DNA from 2 places in the Sphingomonas eleionomae genome. Region 2 is predicted to be linked to the other one. Evidence: predicted binding sites of a transcription regulator. Region 2 holds the regulator's gene; the other holds the start of a gene.
The links. Region 2 encodes LexA, which represses DNA repair genes until DNA is damaged. Its sites were predicted from a motif close to GTTCCNCNCTTGTTCT; they were not measured.
Positions count from the first base shown of each region.

Region 1: the regulator LexA is predicted to act here: its motif matches at 1,978-1,993, upstream of recA (recombinase RecA).

Region 1 covers NZ_JBLTWP010000001.1:207,937-212,490, forward strand. Annotated here, with positions in the region: gene ACNI3Q_RS00925 (hybrid sensor histidine kinase/response regulator) at 1-1,531, shown strand, start outside; gene ACNI3Q_RS00930 (response regulator) at 1,571-1,930, shown strand; gene recA (recombinase RecA) at 2,070-3,149, shown strand; gene ACNI3Q_RS00940 (glutathione S-transferase family protein) at 3,328-3,954, shown strand; gene ACNI3Q_RS00945 (dicarboxylate/amino acid:cation symporter) at 4,206-4,554, shown strand, end outside.
Region 2 covers NZ_JBLTWP010000004.1:473,401-477,954, reverse strand. Annotated here, with positions in the region: gene ACNI3Q_RS13450 (energy transducer TonB family protein) at 12-782, opposite strand; gene ACNI3Q_RS13445 (molybdopterin molybdotransferase MoeA) at 978-2,168, shown strand; gene lexA (transcriptional repressor LexA) at 2,226-2,915, shown strand; gene ACNI3Q_RS13435 (ComEC/Rec2 family competence protein) at 2,909-4,554, opposite strand, start outside.

The DNA of each region.
Region 1 (4,554 bases), on a different contig from region 2:
GCTGGAATCGATGATCGAACTGTTGCCGGGCGGCGTCGCGCTGCTCGACGAACAGGGGCGGCTGGCCTGCGTCAATCACGGTTTCTATCGCGCCACGCGTACCACCGCTGCCACGCGGCCCACCTGGCCCGGCGATCTGGTGGTGCGGGAGGACAAGGCCGCGCTTGCCGATGCCATCCACCGCGTTGCCCGGCCGGGATCGCGGGCCACCGACCTGCCCGTGCGGATGCGCGATCGGCCCGATGAGCCGGTGTCGCTGCGCATCACCGGTCTGGGCACGATCGCGCGCGGCCGCGTGATGCTGGCGTTCAAGGATACGGGCGAGGAGCAGGAACTGAAGCGTCAGGTGGCGCAGGCGATCAAGATGCAGGCGGTGGGTCAGCTCGCCGGCGGCGTTGCGCACGATTTCAACAACATCCTGACCGCAATCCTCGGGCATTGCGACCTGATGCTGATGCGCCACGATCCCGGCGACGGCGATCATGACGATATTCAGCAGATCCGGTCCAACGCCAATCGCGCCGCCAGCCTGACGCGTCAGCTGCTCGCCTTTTCGCGGCAACAGACGCTGCGGCCGCAGGTGCTTCAGCTGCCGGACGTGATTTCCGAGGTATCGGCCCTGCTCAAGCGGCTGCTTGGCGAAACCGTCGATCTGGTGGTCCAGCACGGGCGCGGCCTTGGCCCCGTCCGCGCCGATCCGGGTCAGCTGGAACAGGTGGTCGTCAATCTGGCGGTCAATGCGCGCGATGCGATGCTGGCCAAGCATCCCAATGGCGGCGGCGTGCTACGCATCGAAACGCTGTCGGTGACGGCCGCCGATATCCGCAGGCGCGGCGACGGCGTGCTGCCAGAGGGCGACTATACCGCCCTGCGCGTGTCCGACACCGGATCGGGCATCCCGCCGGAGATTCAGGCAAAGATCTTCGAACCCTTTTTCACGACCAAGGAAACCGGCAAGGGTACCGGCCTTGGCCTGTCCACCGTCTATGGCATCGTCAAGCAGTCGGGCGGCTATATCTTTGCCGATTCGGAACCGGGACACGGATCGACCTTCACCATCTATCTGCCCGTCCACCGCGCCACGGCGCCGACGGCGCGGCCCGTTCGCGGCCCGTCCGCTGCTGCCGCCCGGGCGGAGGGGGCCACTGCGCCGCCCGACCTGTGGGGCACCGGCACCATCCTGCTGGTCGAGGATGAGGATATGGTCCGCGCCGTCGCCGAACGCGCGCTGTCGCGACAGGGCTATACCGTGCTGACCGCCGAAAATGGCGAGGTTGCGATGCAGATGCTGGGCGACGGTGTGCGCCCGGACCTGCTCATCACCGATGTCGTCATGCCGGTGATGGACGGCCCGACCCTGGTCGGCCATGTCCGGGAAGCGTTCCCCGCAATGCCCATCCTGTTCATGTCCGGATATGCCGAGGAACAGGCGCGCAAGCAGATTACCATCGACAATGTTGCGTTTTTGCCAAAACCCTTTTCGGTACAACAACTTGCACAAGCTGCGCGAGACGTTATGACGGCGCAATGAACGCTGGCGAAGCGCCGCCCGCGCCGATAGGATGGTTGCATGAGCGTTTCGCCCGCCCGGATCCTCGTCATTGAGGACGAGCCCCTCATTGCCATGATGATCGAGGATTTTCTGGATCTCCTCGGACACAGCATGGCCGGACAGGCGGATAGCGTCGATCAGGCGCTGGCCATGGTCGATGCGCGCGGGTTCGATGCGGCGATTGTCGACGTCAATCTGCGCGGCGGCGAACAGTCCTGGCCCGTGTCCGATGCGCTGGCGGCGGCGAACATCCCCTTTGCGCTGGCAACGGGCAGCGGCGGCGACGATATCCGTGCCGAACATCATGGCCGCCCGATCCTCGCCAAACCCTTTACCCTCGATCAGGTCGAACGGACGCTGGCGCAGCTAATCGGCTGATCCCCGCTGGTTCCGGCCAATCCGCCGGCGCGGGCGGGTTCATTTTCGTTCCCCACTTGTTCCCATGGAACAAATGCGATACATGACGTTCAATTCGATTGAACGCATGACGCATTTCTTCTAGCGACGGGGACGAACAATGGCCGCGAAACTGAAGGTGATCGACACCGATATGGCGACTTCCACGGATCGGCAAAAGGCGCTCGACGCCGCCCTGGCGCAGATTGACCGCGCGTTCGGCAAGGGCTCGGCGATGAAGCTGGGGCAAAAGGAAACGATGCAGGTGGAGGCGATCTCCACCGGCTCGCTCGGCCTTGATATCGCGCTTGGCGTCGGCGGCCTCCCGCGCGGCCGCGTGATCGAGGTGTATGGCCCGGAAAGCTCGGGCAAGACCACGCTTGCCCTGCACGTGATTGCTGAGGCGCAGAAGGCGGGCGGCACCGCTGCCTTCGTCGATGCCGAACACGCGCTCGATCCCGTCTATGCCAAGAAACTGGGCGTCAATATCGACGAACTGATCGTGTCTCAGCCGGATACCGGTGAACAGGCGCTCGAAATCACCGACACGCTGGTCCGGTCGAACGCGATCGACGTGCTGGTGGTCGATTCGGTCGCCGCGCTGGTGCCGCGTGCGGAAATCGAGGGCGAGATGGGCGACAGCCATGTCGGCCTTCAGGCCCGCCTGATGAGCCAGAGCTTGCGCAAGCTGACCGGTTCGATCAGCCGGTCGCGCTGCATGGTGATCTTCATCAATCAGCTGCGCATGAAAATCGGCGTGATGTACGGCAACCCGGAAACCACGACCGGCGGCAACGCGCTGAAATTCTATGCCTCGGTCCGGCTCGACATCCGCCGCACCGGCCAGATCAAGGACCGCGACGACATCATCGGCAACGCCACGCGCGTAAAGGTGGTGAAGAACAAGGTCGCCCCGCCGTTCAAGCAGGTCGAATTCGACATCATGTATGGTGAGGGCATCTCGAAGATCGGCGAGATCCTGGACCTTGGCGTCAAGGCCGGCCTGGTCGAAAAATCGGGCGCCTGGTTCAGCTATGACAGCGTCCGCATCGGTCAGGGCCGCGAAAACGCCAAGACGTTCCTTAAGGAAAATACCGAACTGTGCGCCAAGCTGGAAGCAGCGATCCGTGCGCGTACAGAGAAGGTTGCCGAGGAAATGATGACCGGCCCCGATGCCGAGGATGATGTCGACGACATGTAATCGCCTGCTGCTGCGGCAAGGATAAGGATCGGCGCGGCCCGGTGGAACGTCCACCGGGCCGCGCTCGTTTTGCGGTTCGTCTCGTTCCGTCCCGCCGATTGACACCCGGCGGCGAAACCGGTCCAACATTGCTGCAACGGTCAGTCCGCACTGGCCGCCGCTTCACGGAGCCACCGCCATGACCCTTCGCGTCCATCACCTCGAAAACTCCCGGTCGCAGCGCATCCTGTGGATGCTCGAGGAGCTTGGCCTGCCCTATGAGGTGATCCGCTATCAGCGGGACAAGGTCACGATGCTTGCCCCGCCGGAGCTCAAGCGGGTTCATCCGCTTGGCAAGTCGCCGGTGATCGAGGATCATGGCCGCGTCGTCGCGGAAACCGGCGCGATCATTGACTATCTGGTCCATCATGCCGATGGCCGCCTTGGCCCGCCGTCGCACCGCGACGATGCGCTGCGCTGGACCTTCTTCATGCACTATGCCGAAGGGTCGCTGATGCCGCCGCTGCTGGTCAAGCTGGTCCTGTCCAAGGTGCCGCTGCTCGGCGGCGTCGCTCAGAAAAAGCTTCAGCCGATGATCGACGTACATCTCGATTATGTCGAGGCGGAACTGGCCAGTCGCCCCTGGTTCGCCGGGCAATCCTTCACCGCCGCCGACATCATGATGAGCTTCCCGCTGGAGGCCGCCCGGTCCCGCGCCGGGCTCGACGGCCGCTACCCCGCGACCACGGCCTGGCTCGACACCATCCACGCCCGCCCCGCCTATCAGGCCGCGCTCGCCGCCGGCGGCCCCTATGCCTATGCCTGATGGCGCGGCATTGCCCGCACTTAACGGGTTGGCATAGGCGGCGATCCGATCGAGCCTGGTGCCGACGGCTGGTTGCCCGCCGATGCACAGCGGATGGCGACATTTCCCACGGAACCAGGTCAGCGACCCCCCGCCACTGCAACCCCATCCTCGCCGCAGCGCAGCGTTTTTTGTGGCGCCCGTCTCGACTTGTGCCCGACCCCCCGGCTAGGCTGGCGGCGCTACGGCAGGACACAGGGGACGCATACGGCATGACGACAGCGACGGTAACGGGCGAGGGGGGACGCGGCCTGTCGCTGCAATGGCAGATGGGGATCGGCTTTGCCGCCGGCCTGCTGATCGGCCTGGCGGTGCATTACGGCGCCGGCGACGCGTCCTGGGTCAAGACGCTCACCACCTATGTCACCGCGCCGCTGGGTCAGCTGTTCCTGCGCCTCCTGTTCATGCTCGTCATTCCGCTCCTGTTCTCGGCGCTGGTCGTCGGCATTGCGGAGATGGGCGAGATCCGCTCGCTGCGGCGCATCGGCCTGAAAACGCTGGGCTGGACCATCGTCGCATCGACCATCGCCGTTATCGTCAGCCTGGTTCTGGTCAACCTGT
Region 2 (4,554 bases):
TACGCCTTCGGCTATTCCTGCCCGCCAAACCGGCGCTGCTTCACGCCATAGGTGATCCGGATGCGCACCCATTCGCCATATTTCGACTTGCCGCCCACGCGCGGCGGGCGGACGCGGAATTGCCAAGCGGCGGCCAGCACCGCCCGGCCCAGCCGCGATCCGGGGCTTTCGCCGACGATCTCGCAATCCTCCACCCGGTAATCGGGCACGGTTCGGCACATGATCATGCCCCATCCCGGCCCGGCCGCGCTGGACAGATAGCCCGCCAGTTCGGAATCATAGGGTTCCCGGTACCAGGCGGCGGCATAGAGCGGTTCGCCATTGGGACCACTGCCGTCGACGCGCGGGGTATCGCCGGGAATGCCGGTATCCGGCGGCCCCATGGTCGCGCGCGGCGCGGGCGGGCCTGCGCGGCCGGGAGGCGGGGCGCGCCCGATATCGGCCTGCGCCATCTGATCGCGCGACAATTCGATCCACGGGGCCTTGGGGGCAAAATTCTTGACCACCGGTGCCGGCTGGACGGACGGCGTGACGGGGCTGGGCGGCAGGCGGTCGTCGGTTTCGCGCGGACGTTCGGTCGATGGCGGTGGCGGCGCGGCCGCGGGACGGGGCGCGCTGGCGGCGGCGGGCGGCTTTTCCGATACTTCAGCGGCGTCAAAGGTGCTGAGCGCCATATCCACCGGTTCGCGCCTGACCAGCCGGGGGGCCAGTGTCATCATCACCAGCACGATCAGCCCCTCGACCAGCAGCGCCAGCAGAAACGGGCCGCCCCGCCCACGCAACCGTTCCCCGATCCGGGTTCGCCACGTCGGGCGTTCGATGGACTTTGAAACCACGCGAGAAACTTCCGGGGGGCGGCAGGGCTGACTGTCGGGTTAGGGTGCAGATGCGGCCAAGACAAGGCAGCGCGGCGGACACGGTGCAGTTTCCGCGCGCGCCCTCTTTCCCGGCACCGATGCCCGTGCCACATCCGGCCGATGGCACCCCCGCTCCTCCCGCTGGCCGATGCACAGGCCCGGCTGATCGACATGGCCATGCCGGTCGCGGCAGAGGCGTTGCCCATCGCCGGTTGCGCCGGGCGCTGGGCCGCCGAACCGGTCGCCGCGCTGCGCACGCAACCGTCCAGCGACCTGTCGGTGATGGACGGTTATGCCATCGCCAATGCCGCACTGCCCGGCCCCTGGACGGTCATTGGGGAAAGCGCCGCCGGACGGCCGCATGCCGGGCCGGTCGGGCCGGGACAGGCGGTGCGCATCTTTACTGGCGCAGTCATGCCGGCGGGCGCCGACTGCGTGCTGGTACAGGAAGAGGCGGCGCGCGACGGCGACCGGCTGATCCTGACCGGGGCTGGCCCGGCCGCGCCCGGCAGCAACGTCCGGCATCGCGGGCTGGACTTCAGCTCGGGCGCAACGCTGATCCGGGCGGGCGAGCGGATGACCCCGGCGCGCCTCGCCATGGCTGCGATGGCGGGTCATGGCGCGCTGTCGGTCCGCCGCCCGGTACGGGTTGCCGTCGCGGCGACCGGCGATGAACTGCGCCCGCCCGGAACGCCGATGGGCGATGCACAGATACCGGAGACGAACCGGCTGATGCTTGCGGCGATGCTCGCCGATCTGCCCGTGGACATCGTCGACCTTGGCATCCTGCCCGATAACCTCGAAACGCTTACCCGCGCCTTTGCCAGGGTCGATGCCGACCTGCTCGTCACCAGCGGCGGGGCATCGGTGGGCGACCATGACCTGGTGCAGCCCGCGCTGGCGGCGGCGGGGTGGTCCATTGATTTCTGGCGCGTGGCGCTGCGCCCCGGCAAGCCGGTGATGGCCGGGCGGCGCGGCGATGCACTCGTTCTCGGCCTGCCCGGCAATCCGGTTTCGGCATTCGCCACGGCGATGCTGTTCGTCCGGCCGGCCATCGCCGCACTGGGCGGATCGGTCGACCCCCTGCCCCGGCTGACCCCCGCGATCCTGGCCGACCCCCTGCCCGCCAATGGCGAGCGCACCGATTTCCTGCGCGCGGCAATCCTGCCCGACGGGCGCGTCGGCGCGGCGGCGGTACAGGACAGTTCGATGCTGATGACGCTGGCACGCGCCACCTGCCTGATCCACCGGCCCGCTGATGCCCCGGCGGCGGCTGTGGGCGATCCTGTGGATATCCTTGTGATCGCTTGACGCCATACGGAACAAAGCATATACGTTCCCAGTCTGTTCCGACACGGAGGATTGGGGATGCTCACCAAAAAGCAGCATGAGCTGCTGTGCTTCATTGCCGAACGCCTGGGCGAAGACGGCATTTCCCCCTCGTTCGAGGAGATGAAGGAGGCGCTCGACCTCAAATCGAAATCCGGGGTGCACCGGCTGATCGAGGCGCTGGTGGAGCGCGGGTTCATTCGCCGCCTGCCCAATCGCGCCCGCGCGCTCGAAGTGCTGAAGATGCCGGAACGGGGCGATGCAAAGCGGAGCAAGGGTGCAAAACGTGGTGACGTAGCACCACTTTCGCCACCTTCCGCAGTGCAGCGGATGCCGGAACCGGCGAACGACGTCATCGAAATCCCGCTTCATGGCCGCATCGCCGCCGGTGTGCCGATCGAGGCGATGGAGGGATCGCAGATGCTGCCGGTGCCCGCCGCGCTGCTCGGGTCGGGTGAACATTATGCGCTGGAAGTGTCCGGGGATTCGATGGTGGAGGCGGGCATCCTCGACGGCGATTATGCCCTGATCCGTAAGACGGAATCGGCCCGCGACGGCGAAATCGTGGTCGCGCTGATCGACGGGCATGACGCAACGCTCAAATACTTCCGGCGCGAGGGTGCGATGGTCCGGCTGGACCCCGCCAATCGCAGCTATGATCCGCAACGCTACCGCCCTGATCAGGTGCAGGTGCAGGGCCGGCTGTCGGGGCTGCTCCGCCGCTACTGACCAACGGGCCTGGGCGGTGGTGCCACGGGGCGGGCTGGTCGTGGCGGCATCACCGTCGGCGGGTTCAGCCATGGGTGCGCCCCCGGCCCGCGCACGGTGCGAACCGTTCCGCTCGCCAGGGTGATCGCAACGCCGCCGGTCTCCGCCAGCGTTGCCCGGTCCAGGCGCAACCAGCGCGGTACGCATCCGGCCGGCAACCGGCGATCGGCAATCACGATATCGGCAACGGCACACGCATCGCGCATCGCGGTCCATTCGACGAAATGGGCACTGCGGGTGGCAACGACCCGCCAGCTGAGGCCATTGGCATCCCGGACATCGGCCAGGCACAGGTCCGCGCTGCACCGCGCATCGGGCAGGGTGCTGAGCGACAGCGCCTCGCCATCCACCCCCGCTGCCTCGCCCAGCATCGACCGGGTATAGTCCCCCGCCCGGTCGCGCAGCAGCGCCAGCCCGTCCCCGGCCCGGATGGCGACATGGCGGCCATCGCCGGTTACCAGCAGGTCGGGCGGCGGCACGGACAGCGCGCCCAGCGCGCCGATGGCAACGGGTACCGCGCCCCATCGCCGCCATCGCGTCCGCCAGAGCGCGATCCACAGCCCACCGCCGAGCATCGCGGCAAACGCCCATCCCGGCATCGCGGGCAGCATCCGGACTGATCCGGGCGCATCCGCCGTCCAATGGGCAATCGCCAGGATCAGGTCGATGGCCTGCCCCGTCACCCACCATAGCGGCGCGCCCAGCCCCACCGCATCCAGCAGCAGCGCCGCCGCCTCGGCCGGCATGATGACGAACGTGGTGAGCGGAATGGCGACAAGATTGGCAATCGCGCCGTACACGCCGGACTTGTGGAAATGGAACAGCGCAATCGGCGTCAGCACCGCCTCCACCACCAGCCCCGTCAGCAGCAGCGAGGCAAGCCCCCGGCCCAGCCGGGCAAGCCGCCCCTCGTCCCGCCGTTCGAACCAGCCCTGCACCGCCGGATGACTGTGCAGCGCGATGATCGCGGTAACGGCGGCAAAGCTCAGCTGGAAACTGGGGCCGGCCAGGCTTTCCGGCCACAGCAGCAGGACGACGAACGCGCCGGTCGCGACCAGCCGCAGCGTAATCGCCTCCCGCCCCAGCAGCATCGCGGCCAGGATCAGCAGCGCGGCGATGCACGACCGAACCGTCGGCACCTCTGCGCCTGCCAGCCAGGTATAGCCAAGCGCGGCCGCCGCCCCGAACCCTGCAGCGATCAGCGGCACCCGAACCCGCAGGGCAAGTGCCGGAAACAGGGCCAGGATCCGCATGGCCGCCAGGATCGCGGCCCCTACCACCGCCGTGACGTGCAGGCCGCTGATCGACAGCAAATGGGCCAGGCCCGACCGGCGCATCGCCTCTGCATCCGCGTCATTGATGCCGCCGCGATCCCCGGTGGCCAGCGTTGCCGCGATTGCCCCGGCCCCGCCGCCGATCTGCGACTGGATATGCGCCGACAGCCGGTTGCGGACGCCCGCACCGCTGCCCTGGGTCGCATGAATGACCTCAACCGGGCCAAGCGCGCGCCCGGTCGCGCCGATGCCATCGAACCATGCGGCCCGGGCATAGCCATAGGCGCCCGGCAGGGCCGGCGTTGCAGGTGGCATCAACCGGGCGC